Regions from separate parts of the Bacillus sp. Marseille-P3661 genome, predicted to be linked through region 3. Evidence: riboswitches for the same ligand, from Rfam matches in the RefSeq annotation. Region 3 holds a riboswitch; each other region holds the start of a gene.
What was found. Region 3 has a riboswitch for S-adenosylmethionine ahead of C1724_RS12840 (PLP-dependent aspartate aminotransferase family protein). Riboswitches for the same ligand answer to the same signal wherever they lie in the genome.
Positions count from the first base shown of each region.

Region 1 (3,285 bases), on a different contig from region 3:
TTTCACATACACGCACCCCACTAAAACCATTAAAGACAACAATGGTTCCTTCCCCACCAATATCTTCAAACATTTTTCTAGCTAGTGACTCTCCAATGTAATAGTTGTCAGATAAGTGGTTCGTAATACTGTATGGACTAGGATGATCAATCGTAAAAATTGGGATCCCGGCATCATGTACTTTTTTCATCACTGGCTCATACACTGCGGTATCACCCAGCTCCTTAATAATCGCATCCGGTTTTTGAGTGAGTAAGTTTTCAATGTCAGCTATATGTTTTTGGTCATTTCTCTCTCCATCAACTGGGATTGGATTTCCACCCAATTCTTTAATGCGGTCAATTTGCCCTTGATATGCTTGACGATCAAAGTTATGTGTTGTTCCAATGACAGCCACTCCGATATTCTTTCCTTCTAATGACGGTACTGGCTGCCCATCTGCCACACCTGTAAACTCGGTTGAAATAGTTTCCACATCTATGTGTTCATCATTTGTTTTTGGTGGTGCATCTGTGTCTGCTGTACCATCACCACCACCAAGTTGGACATTACATGCTGAAACTAGTAGTAAAAGTAAAGTAAAAATAATACCCTTAAGCCAATTGTTTATTCTCATAAAAAACCCTCCAAATTTAGTATGTTATTTGCTGAACCACTGAGTGAATAAGAAATGTATGTGTTTCAAAATCAGTTTTATAGTTTCCTCATTCCGGCCACCCCCTTCAAATTTTTTTGCATTTCATATCTATCAAAAATAACTATAAAAAGTGAGAATCCTTTGGAAATATACTAACTGGTCTATGATGGACATTAATTAGAAAAGCGCAACGCCTTGATCAGCTATGTCAGGCAAGCCCCCGGCTAAAACCTCACTTTCTTTGGCAACAGCGTGATATGCACATCCATGCGTCTTTGACTCCGAGGGCTAGACACTGAAGCTGGAAAAGTACGCTTAAAATTTAATATTTTTCAAATTTTCGGACAAAAAAAGCATCTTTACCAATTCGTCTAATACATAAGACGAATTGGATAAAGATGCCTTTAGTGGTCTAATCGGCAGATATCTTCTATCCATTATTTTTATTCTCGGTTTTTTTTAGCGTAAATCGTTTTTTTTCAGTTACATCAATTTGTGTAATTTCTCCATTATGGACCGTAATAACTAAAGAACCGTATTCGATTCCCTTTAGGGTTGATAGTATATGATTTACTTTTGTCTCATCTAAGCTATTCACTTTTAATTCCCCCTTTATGACCATTTACTTTTTTTGCTCTTAGTTGACTAGTAGCAAAATGAGTTCAACAACAATAAAACCCTCTTCCATAAGAAGAGGGTTGTTTACGACATATATAAACAGTGCGCTCTTCTTATCTTTCAAGCATGTAAGCCTGCTGGAATTGGCACAGTACTTATTTAAAGTCTGTTGCCGAGGTATCATAGGGCCAGTCCCTCCACCTCTCTGGATAAGAAATTATTTGTATTTAATTTTTCAAAAAATATAAATCTAGTTTATAACCAAAAATTGGAAGTGTCAACAGAATTTATTATTGAATTGCAGTTTGTGTGTTACTCACATTTCCAACTTAGAAACAATAATAAATGTAAAATTTGCAAAAGTCAACCATCTTTTTTTTGCTTTTACTTTCTACAAATTAATTTTAAACAATTATTAATGAACGGATAGTAATTAGAGCTATTTTTCAAATAAGAAGGTGAGACACCCCTGATGTTACTCAGAATATCTATTTTTCCTTAATTTGATTTTTAATCTCTATATGTTTCTTTAATTGCTAAAAATCCATTTACATTCTTAAGAAAAATATCCACTAAAATTGAATCAAAGTGTTTTCCTTTTTCATCATGATAATAATTAAGGATCTACACCAATTTCCAAGCTTTTTTATAAACCTGAACGGTACTTAACGCATCAAAAACATCTGCAATCGCAGTGATCCTTCCGAATAAAGGGATATCCGTTCCTTTCAAACCCCTTGGATCTTTGGAACGTCCGATGTGACATGTTCATATTCAGTTTTGGCAACTTTCCCACTTTCAAGTATCAAATCTTTTATTGATCCAAAGAGTCCTGTCTCCCCGTATATAATTACCTATTAATAAATAAAATAAGCCCCCATGACGGAGGCCTAGAATGGCTTAAGTGACATTAAGATAATTAGGATAAGAACTGAAACTCGAGCAATATTATCCAGCTTTCCGATTTGCATCGCAATTGGCATAAAATCACTTGGTAATTCGTTGCTATCTTGGTTTTGTAACATCAAATATAACTTTTCTGCTCTTTTCGGGATCATATAAGCAACGATTGGCTGTACAGCTAGATATATAACTAAAGCAGTAATGTACCAGGCTTGAGTAAATAAAGACGGATTAATTGCACCCAATATTAATCCCGTTACGAGGAGTGTAATACTTCCTATTTTCGCATACTTTTCTACGTCTTTAGCTGTTTCTAATGCTTGTTTTGCCTTCTCCACGTTCGTACCTCTCTTCATGATTGAAGGGTTGGCAAACACAGCACCTAAACCACAAACCGCTGCAAGGATATGAATTACTAAGATTATGCCATACAAACTCATGTCTAAAACCTCACTTTCTTATTACCAATGTGATGTTACCCATTATATATATGTAGCTTAGCCATGAGTTTTTACTTTTTTTGTTACAAAATTCCTGAGTATTTGAATAAAAAAGTAGACATAAAGTTCTATAAATCCTTAGGATGCAGGAACAGTTTGTGTCCAATTTAATATTACTAAAGCTCTACACGTCAAACTGAAGGAGGGCACTACTTTTATAGAAAAGTCTGGATCAAGAGAATAACATTTCTCCATCATTTTCAAAATTCACATACAGGCTCATTGGACGATTACTCTTTGAAAAATTCAATTTATATAAGAGCATGAATTTCTGTTTCACGACAATCCTAATTTCCTAAAGATCACAATAAATATTACTAATAAAAATATTATTAAAGCACTCTTATATCTGCACACTTTTTCATTGCAACATACAAGCAAGAAGATAATAAAACTAGTACACTTCTTATTTACCAAAAAGGAGGGTTTTCCTTGAAAGAACAGAACATCGATTCCATAAAAATAGCACAAATCAGTCTATTATCTCTTTCCTTAAGTTTCTTTAGGATAGGAGTGACAACTTTCGGAGGAATGTGGGCAAATGCTCACAAAATTGAGGGTATTCTTGTCCATCAGAACCGTTGGATTTCCTTACAAGAATTACAATCCATGATGGTTGCAGCCGCA
Region 1 covers NZ_LT965953.1:1,772,437-1,775,721, forward strand. The annotation lists gene C1724_RS08290 (sugar ABC transporter substrate-binding protein) at 1-616, opposite strand, end outside; gene C1724_RS08295 (YezD family protein) at 1,068-1,235, opposite strand; SAM riboswitch class I at 1,366-1,471, opposite strand; gene C1724_RS26370 (hypothetical protein) at 1,880-1,987, opposite strand; gene C1724_RS08300 (DUF2269 family protein) at 2,146-2,598, opposite strand; gene C1724_RS08305 (chromate transporter) at 3,091-3,285, shown strand, end outside.
Region 1: it holds a riboswitch for S-adenosylmethionine, as region 3 does, so the genes downstream of both, C1724_RS08295 (YezD family protein) here and C1724_RS12840 (PLP-dependent aspartate aminotransferase family protein) in region 3, are expected to answer to the same signal.

Region 2 (3,285 bases), on a different contig from region 3:
GCTTTATTGGCTTACTAATTGCATCTATCGGTATTGATCCAGTAGGGGGCTTTCCAAGATTCAATTTTGGCTCAACAAATCTGATGAGTGGTGTTAACTTTATAGCCGTTATGATTGGCTTATTCGCAGCATCTGAGGCATTTCAAGCTGTGGAAGATTCCGTAAAAGAAGGACAAGTTATAAAGACCATTAATAAAGCAAAATTGAAATGGGCTGAATTTAAAACTTTGATAGTTACGATACTTAGATCTACTGGGATAGGCACGTTTATCGGTATGATTCCAGGTGCTGGTGGCGATATTTCTGCGTTTGTCGCTTATAACGAAGCAAAGCGCTTTGCAAAGAAAGAAGAAAAATTTGGTGAAGGTGAGCTAAAAGGAATTGCAGCACCGGAAGCAGCCAACAATGGGACAACCGGGGGAGCAATGATTCCTTTGTTAACATTAGGAATTCCAGGAGATGCTGTAACCGCAGTTATGCTAGGTGCCCTAATGGTTCAAGGATTACAACCGGGACCATTGTTATTTCAACATCATCCAGACGTTGTCTATACACTATTTCTAGGAATGTTACTAGCTAATATTATCATGTTAATTGTAGGGTTACTAGCTGTACGATGGTTTATTAAGGTATTAAGTATTCCTAAACTAGTTATAGCTGCAATCATTTTAGTATTATGTGTTGTTGGTTCATATGCTCTAGGTAACAACATGTTTGATGTTTGGGTTATGTTAATATTCGGCATCATTGGTTACTTTATGAAAAAACATGATTATCCAGCCTCTCCAGTGATTCTTGCTTTAATTTTAGGACCGATGATGGAATCCAATTTCAGAAGATCTTTACTAATGGGTAATGGGGATATGTCTATTTTTCTTTCTAGACCAATATCAGCTACATTAATAGCATTAGCAGTCCTTACTTTATTTACACCAATTGTTAAGGATTATATTAATAAAAAGAGAGAGGCTCGTAATCCTAATTTACAAGGTTAATACATTAAAGCTTTTAAGTATAATTGTTATTACTATTTTTTGACAATGACTCACCCTGTTAAGTTATGTTATTATTTTAGTAACTTAATAAATTATTAAGAGTGGACGAGAGATCTGGCTCTATGACTCCACAGCAACCTGTTTTTCTAAAAATAAGGTGCTCCTACCAGCAAAGCAATGGCTTTGAATGATAAGAAAAACGAGCGGCAGCTCCTCTTGCGTTTAAAGCGAGAGGAGCTTTTTTATGGATAAATTCTAATAAAAATCAACATAGTTCGGATTTTGATTGTTCTAGGCCATAAATAAAAATAAGGAGAGAGTAACTGATGAATGCAAATGGAACTGCCAGAGCGTATATGGCAAAAGGAATGAATGCAATGGATTTTTTAAACTATGTGTTAAATTGTATTGATAGAGAATTAAAGGAATGGGGTTTTGAAACAGCTAACACTCTTGTGAGGGGAAACACTATAAATGATTATATTATCGCGCTTAAAATTAATCATAAAGATCATTTCATAAATATTAATCTTCAAACTGTAAAAAACCTTCAAACTAAAGGCGTCTATGCCTTGGACCGTTTATTATGGGATGTTCTTAAAAATAACGGTATTGAACTTAAATATGACCATTATTTAGAAACCGTATATAATATTGGAGGTAAACACTAATACAAAACAACCATTTCTAAAAAGATGAGCTATTAGGCTCATCTTTTTTTACTAAATTTGGCTGATGAATTTTATTCAAAATAATAGCTTTCAAAAGATAAATTATTTGTTATAATAATGAATCTGAATAAAATTAAAACACCATTACCATATTCAAAATTCTACAAACCTAGATAGAAACGGGGAGGAAGTATGGAATCATCTAGCTTTAATAAAACGACAATTGTTGCGCTTTTACTTGCAGGCTCGTTTATCGCGATTCTGAATCAAACATTAATGATCACTGCGATTCCACCTATTATGGACGAGATGGGGGTTACTGCAAATAGCGCACAATGGCTTACGACCGTATTTATGTTTGTTAACGGTATAATGATTCCTGTCAGTGCATTTTTACTGGAACGATTTACAACGCGACAGCTGTTTATTTCAGCGATGAGTATATTTGCGGTTGGGACATTAGTTGGAGGGATAGCGCCTAACTTTGAGATATTATTATTGGGTCGTATTATTCAATCCAGCGGAGCAGGCATTATGCTCCCGCTAATGACAACTGTATTTTTAATGATTTTCCCAATAAATAAACGTGGTGCTGCAATGGGACTAATCGGACTTGTCATATCTTTTGCCCCAGCTATAGGGCCGGCACTATCAGGTTGGGTAACCTCCAATTATTCATGGAGATTGCTATTCTTTATCATTTTACCCATTGCATTGATAGATATAATAATCGCTTACTTCGCTTTAAAAAATGTAACAGAAAATACTAAGCCAAACGTGGATGTTCATTCCATCATTTTATCAACAGTTGGCTTTGGCGGACTTCTATATGGCTTTACGAGTGCGGGGAATTATGGCTGGCTAGATCCAGTGACTCTGATCTCAATTAGTGTAGGTATCCTATCAATTGTACTATTTATTACAAGACAATTACGATTAGAACAGCCAATGCTCGAATTCCGAGTTTTTAAGTATTCAATCTTTCCTTTAGCTGTTGTAATAGGATCAATCACTTTTATGGGATTAATAGGAATGGAAACATTGATCCCCCTATTTATGCAAGATATGCGGGAATTTACTGCATTCGAAGCGGGCCTTGCCCTATTGCCAGGGGCACTTATTACAGGGTTGATGTCACCTATCATCGGACGCATTTTTGACAAAATTGGTGCCCGCTGGCTTGTTATGATTGGCTCTTCTATCCTTGTGATCGCATCATTTGCTTTTATTATAGTAGATATTCAAACATCATTCACTTATATAACGATAATGTATAGTGTGAGGATGTTTGGTTTGGCAATGGTGTTAATGCCGATACAAACTGCAGCTTTAAATCAACTTCCATCAAAATTGATTCCACATGGAGCAGCCATGGATAACACGATGAGAATGATCGCTTCATCGGTTGGGACCGCGGTCCTTGTCACGGTGATGACAACGGCTACGAAACTAGCCGAACAAAAACCTGAAATAGCTTTTCCAGATATTCATGGCGTTAATATCGCTTTTATTGTAGTGACAATTCTATCGTTTATAGGATTGCTAACTTCTATTTTTATAAAAAATAGGCAACCCGCTTATGAAAACGTGGATCTAAAGAAGGTAAGCAATCTCTAAAA
Region 2 covers NZ_LT965956.1:268,690-271,974, reverse strand. The annotation lists gene C1724_RS20330 (tripartite tricarboxylate transporter permease) at 1-995, shown strand, start outside; SAM riboswitch class I at 1,085-1,192, shown strand; gene C1724_RS20325 (hypothetical protein) at 1,322-1,666, shown strand; gene C1724_RS20320 (DHA2 family efflux MFS transporter permease subunit) at 1,859-3,283, shown strand.
Region 2: it holds a riboswitch for S-adenosylmethionine, as region 3 does, so the genes downstream of both, C1724_RS20325 (hypothetical protein) here and C1724_RS12840 (PLP-dependent aspartate aminotransferase family protein) in region 3, are expected to answer to the same signal.

Region 3 (3,285 bases):
TTGTAATGCCCAACGAATCACACCTTCATCATTGACTGCAACTTCACCTTTCACATTACCTTTAGTTGAAATGCCTGTCGCTTCAAAGAATGCTCGATCTAAGTCATTTACTAAGTCTCTTACCGACTCAATACCAACTGATAAACGAATTAGCTCTTCTGTTACACCCGTTTTCTTCATATCTTCAGCAGATAATTGTTGATGAGTTGTTGAGGCTGGGTGGATGATTAACGACTTTGCATCACCAACATTCGCTACATGTGACCATAACGCGATATTATCAATAACTTGTTTACCTGTGTCGCGGCCGCCTTTAATACCAAAGTTTACAATTGAACCAGCACCGTCCGGTAAATATTTCTTCGCTAATTCATGAGCAGGATGCTCCTCAAGCCCTGGATATGAAACCCACTCAACCGCTGGATGGTTTTTCAGGAAGTTCGCAACTTCAAGTGCATTACTAACATGTTTTTCCATACGAAGATGAAGTGTTTCAAGACCTTGTAATAATTGGAATGCATTATGTGGACTTAGACATGAACCAAAGTCACGTAGTAGTTGAACTCTTAATTTTGTAATATAAGCTAATGTACCAAATTCGTTTGCATAGACAATTCCGTTATAACTTGGGTCTGGTTGAGTAAAACCAGGGAATTTATCGCTATTCCAATTAAATCGTCCACCATCAACTACAACACCACCAATTGATGTTCCGTGACCGCCCATCCACTTCGTTGCGGAGTGAACAACAATGTCTGCACCCCATTGAATTGGTTTACAAAGGTATGGTGTTGCAAATGTGCTGTCGACAATCAATGGAACTCCCGCTTCATGCGCAATATCAGCAACTGCTTCAACGTCAAGAACATGTAAGCTAGGGTTTCCAATAATTTCCCCATAAACTGCTTTTGTCTTATCTGTAATAGCCTTTCGGAAATTTTCTGGGTCAGTTGGATCTACAAAGTTAACCTTAATTCCGTATTTAGGTAGTGTAATAGCAAATAGATTATAGGTACCACCATATAGATTAGTTGCTGCAACAATCTCGTCACCCGCATGAGCAATATTCATAATTGCTAAAGCAATGGCAGCCATCCCAGATGAAGTAGCAACAGCAGCTACACCGTCTTCAAGAAGTGCAACCCTTTTTTCAAATACATCAACAGTCGGATTTCCAATTCTTGAATAGATGTTACCAGCTTCATCAAGTGAAAATAGTCCTTGTGCATGGTCTGTATTATGGAACACATATGAAGTAGTTTGATAGATTGGTACCGCACGTGAACCAGTAGTTGGATCTGGTGACTGTCCACCATGCAGTAATACAGTCTCTAAGTCATACGTATTAAATTCTTTTGTCATTGTGATTCCTCCTAAGCAAATATATAAACTCTATTTAACGATTCAAAAGATTAGTGAAATTCACTATACAACTAGCAATAAAACTCGATAAAAATAATTGTATTAAAATAACATAAAAACCCCCACTTCATAAGAAGAGGGGGGACCTCCTCTTATCTTTCAGACATTAAAGTCTGCAGGATTTAGCACCTTACAAACTAGGATTGTTTGATGGTTGCCGGACTTCATAGGGCCTGTTCCCTCCGTCACTCTTGATAAGAGTTTTCTTTATCCAATTAAATTGTTAGCATTTTAAATCATAAAAGGAGTATATACTATAAATTGCCTTTAAGTCAACTAATTTCCTATTATTTATCAAATGCATTTAAAGCATTAACACTATGCGCTATTGCTGATCCTGCCTTCAATGCTGTCGCTACAAAAATTGCTTCTGCCACTTCTTCTTTGTCAGCTCCGGCATCTTTAACACCCTTTGTATGAAGCTCAATGCAATACGGACAACCAGTTACATGGGCAACAGCAACGGCTATTAGTTCTTTTTCCTTTTTATTTAATAATCCTGGTTTTAATGCCTCTTGATCAAATTTTACAAAAGCTTGGAAAGCACTTGGATTAAGCTTTGATAATTCACCTAAACGGTTAAAATAAGAAGATTTATATAATTCGTTATCTCCTTGACCATCATATGTATTTAGTGCGTTGACACTATGTGCTAATGCAGCACCTGCTTTTAATGCTGTTGCTACAAAGATAGCCTCCGCAACTTCTTCCTTTGTAGCTTCTTGCTTTTTAACATTTTTAACATGAACCTCGATGCAATACGGGCAGCCTGTTACATGGGCAACGGCAACGGCTATTAATTCTTTTAGTTTACCAGATAATTTACCTGGAGCTAATGCTTTTTGGTCAAAATTCAAGAACGCTTTAAATGCGTCTGCACTTAAATCTCCCAGCTCACCTATTCTTGAGAAATAAGATCCTTTATACAAAATATCGTTACTCACTATAGTTCCCCCTTGGAAATTTTGTAATTTAACTAAAAAAACTCTTTTTCCGACAAGGAAAAAGAGTTTAATAACGTTCTTAACCTTATCTTTCAGGTACTAAATGCACCTGCAGGATTTAGCACCTTTCAACGAATTGATGGTTGCCGGATTTCATTGGGCCTGTTCCCTCCGTCACTCTTGATAAGCTTATTTAATTAAGTACTACTATAGAGTATGTTATTTAGTAAGTCAATTGTTTTTTTAGATTTTTTTATTTGTTATTAATTTTAAGATTATTCTGGTGAGCAAATGTATAGATAACAGCTTTGGCTAATATTTCAATTCCAGATAGTATTGCCTCAACATTAAATGTCATGTTTGGATGATGCAGACCTGGTTTCAGATCACAACCAAGTCCAAGCATGGTTGCTTTGAGTTGTGGACGTTTCAATGTATAAAAATGAAAGTCCTCTCCACCTGGAGTAATAATAGGTGGCACTAGGTTTTCTTCACCTAAAACCTCACAAATTGACTGTTGCATAATCTTCATCGCCTCTGGATCAACGATTGGAGCAAAAAATTCTCCTTTTGTAACTAGCTTTATCTCTACATTATAAAGATTGCTGAGCGATTCAACGATATGATCCACTCGATTTCTTAGCTCATACATGATCTCGTTTGTTTGAGCTCTTAAATCAATTTTAAATTGAGCATACCCTGGAATAATATTTTGACTTTCTCCTCCTGCGGAAAACTGCGTCATTTTTACCGAATGTGGGACCATAGGGTTTAAGTGAATATTATTTAGCTCTTGTACTAACGCTGCACCAATTTCAATTGCATTTTGACCTAAATGCGGTCGTGCAGCATGTGAATCCTCTCCAATTATTTCACCATACATAAATTGGCCTGCACCATGTAAAATTGCAGGAGATGC
Region 3 covers NZ_LT965954.1:379,422-382,706, forward strand. The annotation lists gene C1724_RS12840 (PLP-dependent aspartate aminotransferase family protein) at 1-1,362, opposite strand, end outside; SAM riboswitch class I at 1,512-1,623, opposite strand; gene C1724_RS12845 (carboxymuconolactone decarboxylase family protein) at 1,710-2,366, opposite strand; SAM riboswitch class I at 2,449-2,556, opposite strand; gene C1724_RS12850 (M20 peptidase aminoacylase family protein) at 2,620-3,285, opposite strand, start outside.